One region of the Mediterraneibacter butyricigenes genome, then DNA from elsewhere that is predicted to be linked to it. Evidence: predicted binding sites of a transcription regulator. Region 1 holds the regulator's gene; the other holds the start of a gene.
What was found. The regulator Rex, encoded in region 1, represses fermentation and respiration genes when NADH is low (regulators of the CRP and FNR family bind a similar motif). The targets are predictions, from matches to a motif close to ATTGTTAANTANTTAACAAT.

Region 1 (5,343 bases):
AACCAATGACCAGGTGACTATCGATTCAGCAAATGCGACCAAGAAATATAAAGTTGCAGTAAAATGTGCAACGATCACACCGAATGCTGCCAGAATGAAGGAGTATGATCTGAAAGAAATGTGGAAGAGCCCGAACGGTACGATCCGTGCGATTCTGGATGGAACCGTATTCAGGGCACCAATCGTTGTAAAGGGAATCGAACCGAATGTAAAATCCTGGAAAGCACCGATCGCAATCGCAAGACATGCCTATGGAGATGTGTATAAGGGTGTGGAGATGAAGATTCCGGGTGCAGGTAAGGTAGAACTGGTCTACACAGCAGAAAACGGAACTCAGACAAAAGAAGTGGTACATGAATTTGACGGACCTGGAATTGTACAGGGACTTCACAATGTGAACAAGTCCATCGAAAGCTTTGCAAGAAGCTGCTTCAACTATGCATTGGATACCAAACAGGATCTCTGGTTCTCTACCAAGGATACGATCTCCAAGAAGTATGACCACACCTTTAAAGACATTTTCCAGGAGATTTACGACGCAGAATACAAGGGAAAATTCGAAGCTGCAGGCATTGAATATTTCTATACTCTGATTGACGATGCAGTTGCCCGTGTTATGAAATCCGAAGGTGGATTTATCTGGGCATGCAAGAACTATGACGGAGATGTAATGAGTGATATGATTTCTTCTGCGTTTGGATCTCTTGCAATGATGACTTCCGTACTGGTATCTCCGGAAGGATATTATGAGTACGAAGCTGCACATGGAACCGTTCAGAGACATTATTATAAACATCTGAAAGGGGAAGAAACATCCACCAACTCTGTTGCAACCATCTTTGCATGGACCGGTGCACTCAGAAAACGTGGAGAAATGGATGGAAATCAGGAACTGATGGCATTTGCAGACAAGCTGGAAAAGGCAACTCTGGATACCATTGAAGCCGGAGAGATGACAAAAGACCTGGCATTGATTACCACCATTGAGAATCCGACTGTATTAAACAGCAAAGAATTTATCAAGGCAATCGCTTCCAGATTGTAAATAGCAGAGCAAGAACAAAATCCGTATTGAATACAGGAAAACAATTACAGGCTCCAAATATAAATAATATCGAAAAAAGTTGCAACGGGAACCGTTCGCACTAGTCCTCGTCCAGCAGAACTAACCTTCGAGCGGTGCTGCTGCTTGCTCTCAGGAAGTTCCGGGACTGCGGATGTTCCCTTATGCAATCTTTTTTCGATATGAATCCATATGTGAGTTATAGGAATACAACTTTAACTTTCGCAAAAGGGTGCAATCCTTTTGCGGGAGAATAATGGTTTTCATCAACACATTTTATCGGATAACCCACAATTTACTCCGCCAATTCTTCCCACTGGAGATACAGTTCTTCCAGTTCTTCAGCAATCGCAGCTTTTTCTTTCGAGAGTTCCTGGCATTTTACGGAATTGCTGTATACTTCTTCGAGAAGCATGCTCTCGTCGATCTCCTGATCCCGTGTTTCCAGTTCGCTGATGCGGGCTTCCGTCTTTTCTAACTGATTTTTCCGCTTGCGCTCTAACGCCTGTTGCTCTTTCTGTTCCTGCCAGGACAATTTTGAAGCAGAATCTTCTTTTTCGGAAACAGTTGTTTCTTTTGAAACAGCACCGGATCCTGCGGAAGAAGAGAGAAGATTTGCGGTCATCGTCTCTTTTTTCTCCAGATAGTAATCATAATTTCCAATGTAATTTACAAAGGTCTGATTGGTCAGCTCCAGGATTCGATGGGCAGTCTGATTGATGAAATAACGGTCATGTGATACATACAGAACCGTTCCGGTATATTGATTCAGGGCTTCTTCCAGAATTTCCTTGGACTGGATATCCAAATGGTTGGTAGGCTCATCCAGAATCAGGAAATTGGATTTGGAAAGCATTAATTTTGCAAGAGAAACCCGACCACGTTCGCCACCGCTTAATTCACGGATCAGTTTATAGACGTCATCTCCTGTAAACTGAAATGCTGCCAGTGTATTGCGGATCTTAGTATTGTTCAGATTCGGATAATCATCGGAGATTTCTTCAAAAATCGTTTTGTCCGGATGAAGAACATGGTGCTCCTGATCATAATAACCAATGTCCACGTTGGAACCCAGAACAAAACTGCCTTCGTTTGCATCGGTCACCTGATTGATAATTTTTAAAAGCGTGGTTTTTCCGGTTCCGTTGTCGCCGATGACGGCCACATGTTCTCCGCGGGAAATTTCAAAGGATACATCGGTAAAAAGTACCTGATCGTCAAATCGTTTGCTTAAATGTTCGACTTTCAGCACATCATTTCCGCTGACAACGGAGGGCTCCAGTGAAAAATGCATGCCATCGGAATCTTCCAGTGGTTTTTCAATCCGCTCCATCTTTTCCAGCATTTTTTCACGGCTTTCCGCACGCTTGATGGATTTCTCGCGGTTGAAAGATTTTAATTTCTCAATGACCTGTTCCTGGTGTTTGATGATCTGTTGCTGGTTCAGATATTCTTTTATTTTTGCATCCCGGATCTGCTGTTTTTTTTCGGAATAAGCTTTATAATTTCCCATATACATCCGAAGCTCTCCGTAATCCAGATCGATGACCTTGGTTACGATCCGGTTCAGGAAAAAACGGTCGTGGGAGACGATCAGAACGGCTCCGGGATAATTTAACAGATAAGTCTCCAGCCATGCGATAGAATTTAAATCCAGGTGGTTAGTAGGCTCATCCAACAGAATAATATCTGGTTTTGTGAGCAGAAGTTTTCCGAGAGATACGCGGGTTTTCTGACCGCCGGACAGGGTGTTGACATGTTTGCCAAATTCGGATTCTTCAAAGCCGAGACCTTTTAAAACCCCGATGATCTCACTTTCACAGGCGTATCCATTTTCAAGTTCAAACTGAGACACCAGTCGGTTGTACTGTTCCAGAGTACCGGAAAGTTCTTCGCCAGTCAGGTGTTTCATATCGGTTTCGAGTTGGCGGATCTTTCGCTCCATTGCGAAGATCGGTTCTTTTGCAGAACGAACCTCTTCGTAGATGGTGGCTCCGGTATTCATTTCCTGATGTTGGGCCAGGTATCCAAGAGTCTTTCCCTTTGCAAGCAGGATATCTCCGCCGTCGGAAGGGAGTTCCCCGACGATCATCTTAAGAATCGTGGATTTGCCGGCGCCGTTTGGTCCGACCAGTGCGGCTTTCTCTCTGTCTTCTATATGAAATGATCCGGAAGAAACGATCACGTCTTCCCCAAAAGATTTTTTTATATTCTGACATGCCAGTATCATGTATTTTCTCCATTCTTTTTCTTAAACATAGCTGATGATGCAGAAATATCATCATATGATTCTATCTCATTATAACGGAAATTCGGGAAAATACAAGAATTGCTCGAAAAGATGTTTGACTTTAAAAGATGCTTTCTATATAATAAATACATATTGGTTAGAGGTGATAAAAGTGGAAGAGAGAGAGATTTCCCAGGCAGTCATCGGCAGACTTCCGAGGTATCACAGATATCTTGGTGAACTGATGGCTGACGGAGTGGAGCGCATTTCATCAAATGAGCTCAGTAAAAGAATGAAAGTAACTGCATCTCAGATCCGTCAGGATTTGAATAATTTTGGTGGTTTCGGTCAGCAGGGTTACGGATATAATGTAAAATATCTTTACAATGAGATCGGTAAGATCCTCGGACTGGATCAGATTCATAATATGATTATTATCGGAACTGGTAATCTGGGACAGGCGCTGGCTAATTATGCAGCTTTCGGAGACAGAGGATTTATCCTGAAAGGATTGTTTGATGTGAACCCGAGACTTCAGGGTGTGGCAATCCGAGGTGTTCAGGTTCGTCTGATGGACGAACTGGAAGATTTCCTGAAGAAAAATCAGATTGAAATTGCTGTGCTTACAATTCCGAAGACGAAAGCACTGGAAGTTGCCAACACACTGGTGAACAACGGTGTGCGTGCGATCTGGAATTTTGCACACATTGATCTGAATCTCCCGGAGGATGTCATTGTTGAAAATGTTCATCTGTCGGAGAGTCTGATGAAATTGTCTTATAATATCAGCCGTTACAACGGAGAACATGAAAAGAACTGACGAAATGATGGAACATGAAATGAAGGGTGTTGCAGGGGCGTAAGGCTTTCTGTATCACCCTTTTTTCCGGAATGGATAAAGGAGGGCTAATTATGCGTTATCTTCCGACAGGAAAAAAGATGGGAGAAGCAGATCGTCATACCATAGACGGAATCGGGATTCCTTCTCTGGTTCTGATGGAACGGGCTGCATTGCAGTGTCTCCATGTTATAGCAGCAAGACAGATAGATACAGGGAATGTTCTGATTGTATGCGGATCCGGTAATAATGGAGGAGACGGATTTGCATTGGCCAGACTTTTTCTGGAAAAGGGAGTCCATCCGACCGTGACTTTTGTGGGGAAGGAAGCTTCCAGAAGTGAAGAGTGCACCACGCAGATGGAGATTTTTAAGACACTGGGTGGCGAGATCTTTTCTGAAATCCCGGAGAAAGACTATACGCTGGTGGTGGATGCTATTTTTGGAGTCGGACTTTCCAGAGAAATTTCCGGACGTTACGCTACGATCCTGGAAACCATGAATCAGTTGAAAGGTATCAAGCTGGCAATGGACATTCCATCCGGTGTTTCGGCGGAGAACGGACAGATTCTGGGGATTGGATTTCGTGCAGATTATACAGTTTCCATGCAGTGTGAAAAACTGGGAACTGTTCTGTTTCCCGGAAAAGAATATGCCGGAGAGGTATTTGCGGTTCCGATTGGGATCGATGAAACTTATTTCACAAAACAAAAAGAAGTGGTGAGAACCTGTGACAGAAAAGATCTGAAATCCGTTCTGCCCAGACGCCTCATGAATTCACACAAAGGAACTTACGGAAAAGTCCTTTTGATTGCCGGAAGCGAGGGAATGTCCGGGGCTGCATTTTTCAGTGCGGCGGCAGCTTACGGAATCGGAGCAGGTCTGGTTAAGATCTATACACCGGAGAGCAACCGTCAGGTCTTGCAGCAACTGTTACCGGAAGCAATTATAACTACCTATGAAAAAGAGTCTGTATCGTCCGTGACAGAATGGGCAGATGTGATCGGAATCGGACCGGGACTTTCAAAAGGAAAGAAAGCGGCAGAGATTCTGGAAACCGTGCTGACACAGGCAGAGGTTCCCTGTGTCATCGATGCGGACGGACTGAATCTTCTGGCAGAACAGAATCGACTGGAGTTACTGAAGACACGAAAGCAAGCGACGGTTCTTACGCCTCATATGAAAGAAATGAGCAGGCTTCTTGGCGGAAAAC
Region 2 (5,343 bases), on a different contig from region 1:
TTTACGAGGCGCTGGAAGTAACCAACAAAGCTGTAATGGAAGCACTGGACGGTCTTCCGCCGGTAAAAGTACACTGTTCTCTTCTGGCAGAGGAAGCAATCCATGCTGCACTCTGGGATTATGCAGAGAAACACGGAATTAAGATCGAAGGTCTTCAGAAACCGAAGAATGACATCAGTGAAGGCGAAGAGGAAGAAGATTACTAAAATGGATCAGAAAACAGTTGTGGTTGGAATGTCGGGTGGCGTGGATTCGTCGGTGGCCGCATATCTTCTGAAAGAACAGGGATATCGCGTGATCGGTGTGACGATGCAGATCTGGCAGGATGAGGAACAGGCGGCGATGGAAGAAAATGGCGGTTGCTGCGGACTGAGTGCCGTGGATGATGCCAGACGGGTTGCGGCCAGACTTGAGATTCCTTATTATGTCATGAACTTTAAAAGAGAGTTCAAAGAGCAGGTCATCGACTATTTCGTGGAAGAATATGCGGCAGGGAGAACCCCGAATCCCTGTATCGCATGTAACCGTTATGTAAAATGGGAATCCATGATGCAAAGAGCACTGGAAATCGGGGCTGATTATATCGCAACCGGACATTATGCCAGAATTGTCCGTCTTCCGAACGGCCGATATACTCTGAAAAAATCTGCAACGCAGAAAAAGGATCAGACCTATGCGCTTTATAATCTGACCCAGGATCAGTTGAAAAGAACACTGATGCCGGTGGGAGAGTACGAAAAGGATCAGATCCGGAAGATTGCGGAAGATATCGGGCTTCTGGTAGCAAACAAACCAGACAGTCAGGACATCTGCTTTGTCCCGGACGGAGACTACGCAGGATATTTGGAAAATGAGGCGGGACTTCCGGTAAATCCGGGTAATTTTGTGGACAGATCCGGGAAGATCCTGGGACAGCACAAAGGAATCGTTCATTATACAGTAGGACAGCGGAAAGGACTGGGACTGTCTTTGGGCCATCCGGCGTTTGTTCTGGAAATCAGACCGGAAACAAATGAAGTGGTGATCGGGACAAAAGAGGAATCCATGCAGACGGTTGTAAAGGCGAATCATGTGAATTGGATGTCGGTGGAAAAACTGGAACATCCAATGCGTGTATTTGCCAAGATCCGATATAACCACCGGGGGGCATGGTGCGAAGTCAGTCAGACTGGTGAAGATGAAATCACCTGTGTGTTCGAAGAACCGCAAGGGGCACCTGCGCCGGGACAGGCATTGGTTCTGTATGATGGAGAGTATGTATTAGGAGGAGGAACAATCCTGTGATTACTTCGGACTATCATATGCATACGACGTTTTCCGATGATGGAAAAGGAACTCCGGAAGAGATGGCGGAGGCGGCACTTCGGAAAGAACTGCAAGCCATCTGTATTACAGATCATGAGGATTACGGTCAGACGGGCAAAGAAGTCATGGTTCTTACGGATTATGAAAAATATGTTCATACAATACAGGATGCCCGGGAAACCTACAAAGGAAGGCTGGAGATCAATCTGGGAATTGAAATCGGCCTGAAAGAAGATCTGGGACCTCATTACCGGGAGTTTATCGGAAAGTATCCTTTTGATTTTGTAATCGGTTCTCTTCATTATATTAATGGACTGGATCCGTATTATGGAGAAATCTTTGAAGAATATTCAGATGAAGAAGTCTATCGGATGACGTTTCGGGAAATGACAGAATGTGTCAGAAAGATCAAAGATTTTGATGTACTGGGACATCTGGATTATGTGGTACGATATGGGAAATATCAGGAAAAAGAATATTCTTATCAGAAATTTTCTGATGAGATCGACGAGCTTTTGCAGGCAGTAATCGAGACTGGTCGCGGAATTGAACTGAATACAGCCGGAATCAAATATGGACTGCCCTTTGCACATCCTCATCCGGATGTACTGAAAAGATACCGGGAACTGGGCGGCGAGATCATAACTGTAGGGTCAGATGCCCATCAGCCTAAACATGTAGGTTATGAGTTCGGACAGGCAGAAGAGATATTAGCGGCGTGTGGGTTTAAATATTACACAGAATTTAAGTCAAGAAAGCCTGTTTTTAAGCAAATACGTTGAAATAAAACAAAATGATAAATTTTTCTTGAATTTCTATTTCATATTTAATATAATAGTAACAGCGTTGATGAATCTTTAACAATGTTAAGGATTTACCAAATAAAACTGTGGCAACAGTTAAGATTTTAAACTTTAGGAGGAATTAATCATGGCAGTAAGAGTAGCGATCAATGGATTCGGACGTATTGGACGTCTGGCATTCAGACAGATGTTCGGAGCAGAAGGATATGAGGTTGTAGCAATCAACGACCTGACATCTCCTAAGATGCTTGCTCACTTATTAAAGTATGATTCTTCACAGGGAAAGTATGCACTTGCTGATACTGTATCTGCTGGAGAAGATTCTATCACAGTTGATGGAAAGACAATCAAGATTTATGCAGAAGCTGACGCAGCAAACCTTCCTTGGGGAGAGCTGAAAGTTGATGTTGTTCTGGAGTGTACAGGATTCTACACATCCAAAGCAAAAGCAGAAGCTCACATCAAAGCAGGAGCAAGAAAAGTTGTTATTTCTGCACCAGCTGGAAACGATCTGCCGACAATCGTATACAATGTAAACCACGAGACACTGAAACCGGAAGATACAGTTATTTCTGCAGCTTCCTGTACAACAAACTGTCTTGCACCGATGGCTAAGGCTCTGAATGATTATGCACCGATCAAATCCGGTATCATGTGCACAATCCACGCTTACACAGGAGATCAGATGACTCTTGATGGACCGCAGAGAAAAGGTGATCTGAGAAGATCTCGTGCAGCAGCAGTAAATATCGTTCCTAACAGCACAGGTGCTGCTAAAGCAATCGGTCTTGTTATTCCGGAACTGAACGGAAAACTGATCGGATCTGCTCAGCGTGTTCCTACTCCGACAGGATCCACAACAATCCTGACAGCAGTAGTTGAAGGTGAAGCAACAGTAGAAGGAATCAATGCAGCAATGAAGGCTGCTCAGACAGAGTCCTTCGGATATAACGAAGATGAAATCGTATCCAGCGATATCGTTGGTATCACATACGGTTCTCTGTTCGATTCTACTCAGACAATGGTTCTTCCGCTTGATAACGGAACAACAGAAGTTCAGGTAGTTTCCTGGTATGACAATGAGAACTCTTACACAAGCCAGATGGTAAGAACAATCAAATACTTCTCAGAACTGGCATAAGATTTGATAAGATGACTCAAAAGGGTCCGGTCTGTTATGGGCCGGACCTGTTTGTTTATTTTCTGGATGAAAAAGGAGAGATAACATGCTGAATAAGAAATCAGTAGATGATATTAATGTAAAAGGAAAGAAAGTCCTTGTAAGATGCGACTTTAATGTTCCGTTGATTGACGGAAAGATCACAGATGAGAACCGTCTGGTTGCAGCGCTGCCGACCATCAAGAAACTGGTAGCTGATGGTGGAAAGATCATTCTTTGTTCTCACCTTGGTAAGCCGAAGGGACAGCCGGTTCCGGAACTTTCACTGGCACCTGTGGCAGTCAGACTGTCTGAACTGCTTGGTCAGGAAGTAAAATTTGCTGCTGATCCGGAAGTTGTCGGACCAAACGCAAAAGCTGCAGTCGCAGAAATGAAAGACGGAGACATTATCCTTCTTGAAAATACACGTTACAGAGCAGAAGAAACCAAAAACGGTGAGGCATTCAGCAAAGAACTGGCTTCCCTGTGTGATGTATTTGTAAACGATGCATTTGGTACTGCTCACAGAGCACACTGCTCAAACGTAGGCGTTACAAAGTATGTAGATACCGCTGTTGTAGGATATCTGATGCAGAAAGAAATCGATTTCCTCGGAAACGCAGTTGAGAATCCGGAGAGACCGTTCGTTGCAATCCTTGGTGGAGCTAAGGTTTCCAGCAAGATTCCTGTTATCGAGAACCTGCTTGATAAAGTAGATACTCTGATTATCGGAGGAGGAATGTCTTATACATTCAGCAAGGCTCTGGGTGGAAATGTCGGAAAATCTCTTCTTGAAGAAGATTACTGCCAGTACGCTCTGGACATGCTGAAAAAAGCAGAAGATAAGGGAGTAAAACTGTTACTTCCGGTTGACAATGTGATCGCTGATGATTTCTCTAATGATGCAAATACACAGGTTGTAGGCCGTGGAGAAATTCCGGACGGATGGGAAGGTCTTGATATCGGACCGGAAACCGCAAAACTTTACGCAGCAGAAGTAAAGAATGCAAAGACCGTTGTATGGAACGGACCGATGGGATGTTTCGAGATGCCGAAATTTGCAGCAGGTACAGAAGCAGTTGCAAAAGCACTTGCTGAGACGGATGCGGTAACAATCATCGGTGGTGGAGATTCCGCAGCAGCAGTTAACCAGCTTGGATATGGAGACAAGATGACTCATATTTCCACAGGTGGTGGAGCTTCTCTGGAATTCCTGGAAGGAAAAGAACTGCCGGGTGTTGCAGCAGCAAACGATAAATAATAAGACAGGAGAGAAAATCATGGCAAGAAAGAAAATCATTGCAGGAAACTGGAAAATGAACAAGACTCCTTCAGAAGCAGTTGCCCTTGTAGAAGAGTTAAAACCGCTGGTAGCAAACGAAGAAGTTGACGTAGTATTCTGCGTACCGGCTATTGACATTATTCCGGTTGTTGAAGCTGCTAAGGGAACCAACATCCAGGTTGGAGCAGAAAATATGTACTTCGAAGAGAGTGGTGCATATACAGGAGAAATCTCACCGGCTATGCTGGTAGATGCAGGAGTAAAATATGTTGTTCTCGGACATTCTGAGAGAAGAGAATACTTCGGCGAGACCAATACAGATGTAAATAAAAAAGTGCTGAAAGCAATTGAACACGGGATTACACCAATCATGTGCTGTGGAGAGACTCTGGAGCAGAGAGAACAGGGTGTGACAATGGACTTCATCCGTCAGCAGGTTAAGGTTGGATATCAGGGAGTAACCGCAGATCAGGCAAAAGAGACTGTAATCGCTTACGAGCCAATCTGGGCAATCGGCACAGGAAAAACTGCTACAACTGAGCAGGCTCAGGAAGTTTGTGCAGGAATTCGCGCTTGTATCGCTGAGATTTATGATGAAGCAACAGCAGAAGCAATCCGTATTCAGTACGGTGGATCTGTAAATGCTGCAACAGCTCCGGAATTATTTGCTCAGGCTGATATCGATGGAGGTCTTGTAGGTGGAGCTTCCCTGAAAGCTGATTTCGGAAAGATCGTAAACTACAAGTAGTCATTTATAGAAGGTAAAAGATAAAAGGGGTTGTTGCATTTGCGAT

Region 2: a site for Rex is predicted at 2,151-2,170, ahead of gap (type I glyceraldehyde-3-phosphate dehydrogenase). Genes of this name have one in related genera too.

The regions. Positions count from the first base shown of each region.
Region 1 is NZ_BHGK01000004.1:14,791-20,133, reverse strand. Features, by position in the region: gene KGMB01110_RS14430 (NADP-dependent isocitrate dehydrogenase) at 1-1,045, shown strand, start outside; gene KGMB01110_RS14425 (ABC-F family ATP-binding cassette domain-containing protein) at 1,359-3,293, opposite strand; gene KGMB01110_RS14420 (redox-sensing transcriptional repressor Rex) at 3,466-4,113, shown strand; gene KGMB01110_RS14415 (NAD(P)H-hydrate dehydratase) at 4,206-5,343, shown strand, end outside.
Region 2 is NZ_BHGK01000005.1:2,417-7,759, reverse strand. Features, by position in the region: gene nifU (Fe-S cluster assembly scaffold protein NifU) at 1-206, shown strand, start outside; gene mnmA (tRNA 2-thiouridine(34) synthase MnmA) at 208-1,284, shown strand; gene KGMB01110_RS14645 (histidinol-phosphatase HisJ family protein) at 1,281-2,087, shown strand; gene gap (type I glyceraldehyde-3-phosphate dehydrogenase) at 2,236-3,249, shown strand; gene KGMB01110_RS14635 (phosphoglycerate kinase) at 3,335-4,528, shown strand; gene tpiA (triose-phosphate isomerase) at 4,548-5,297, shown strand.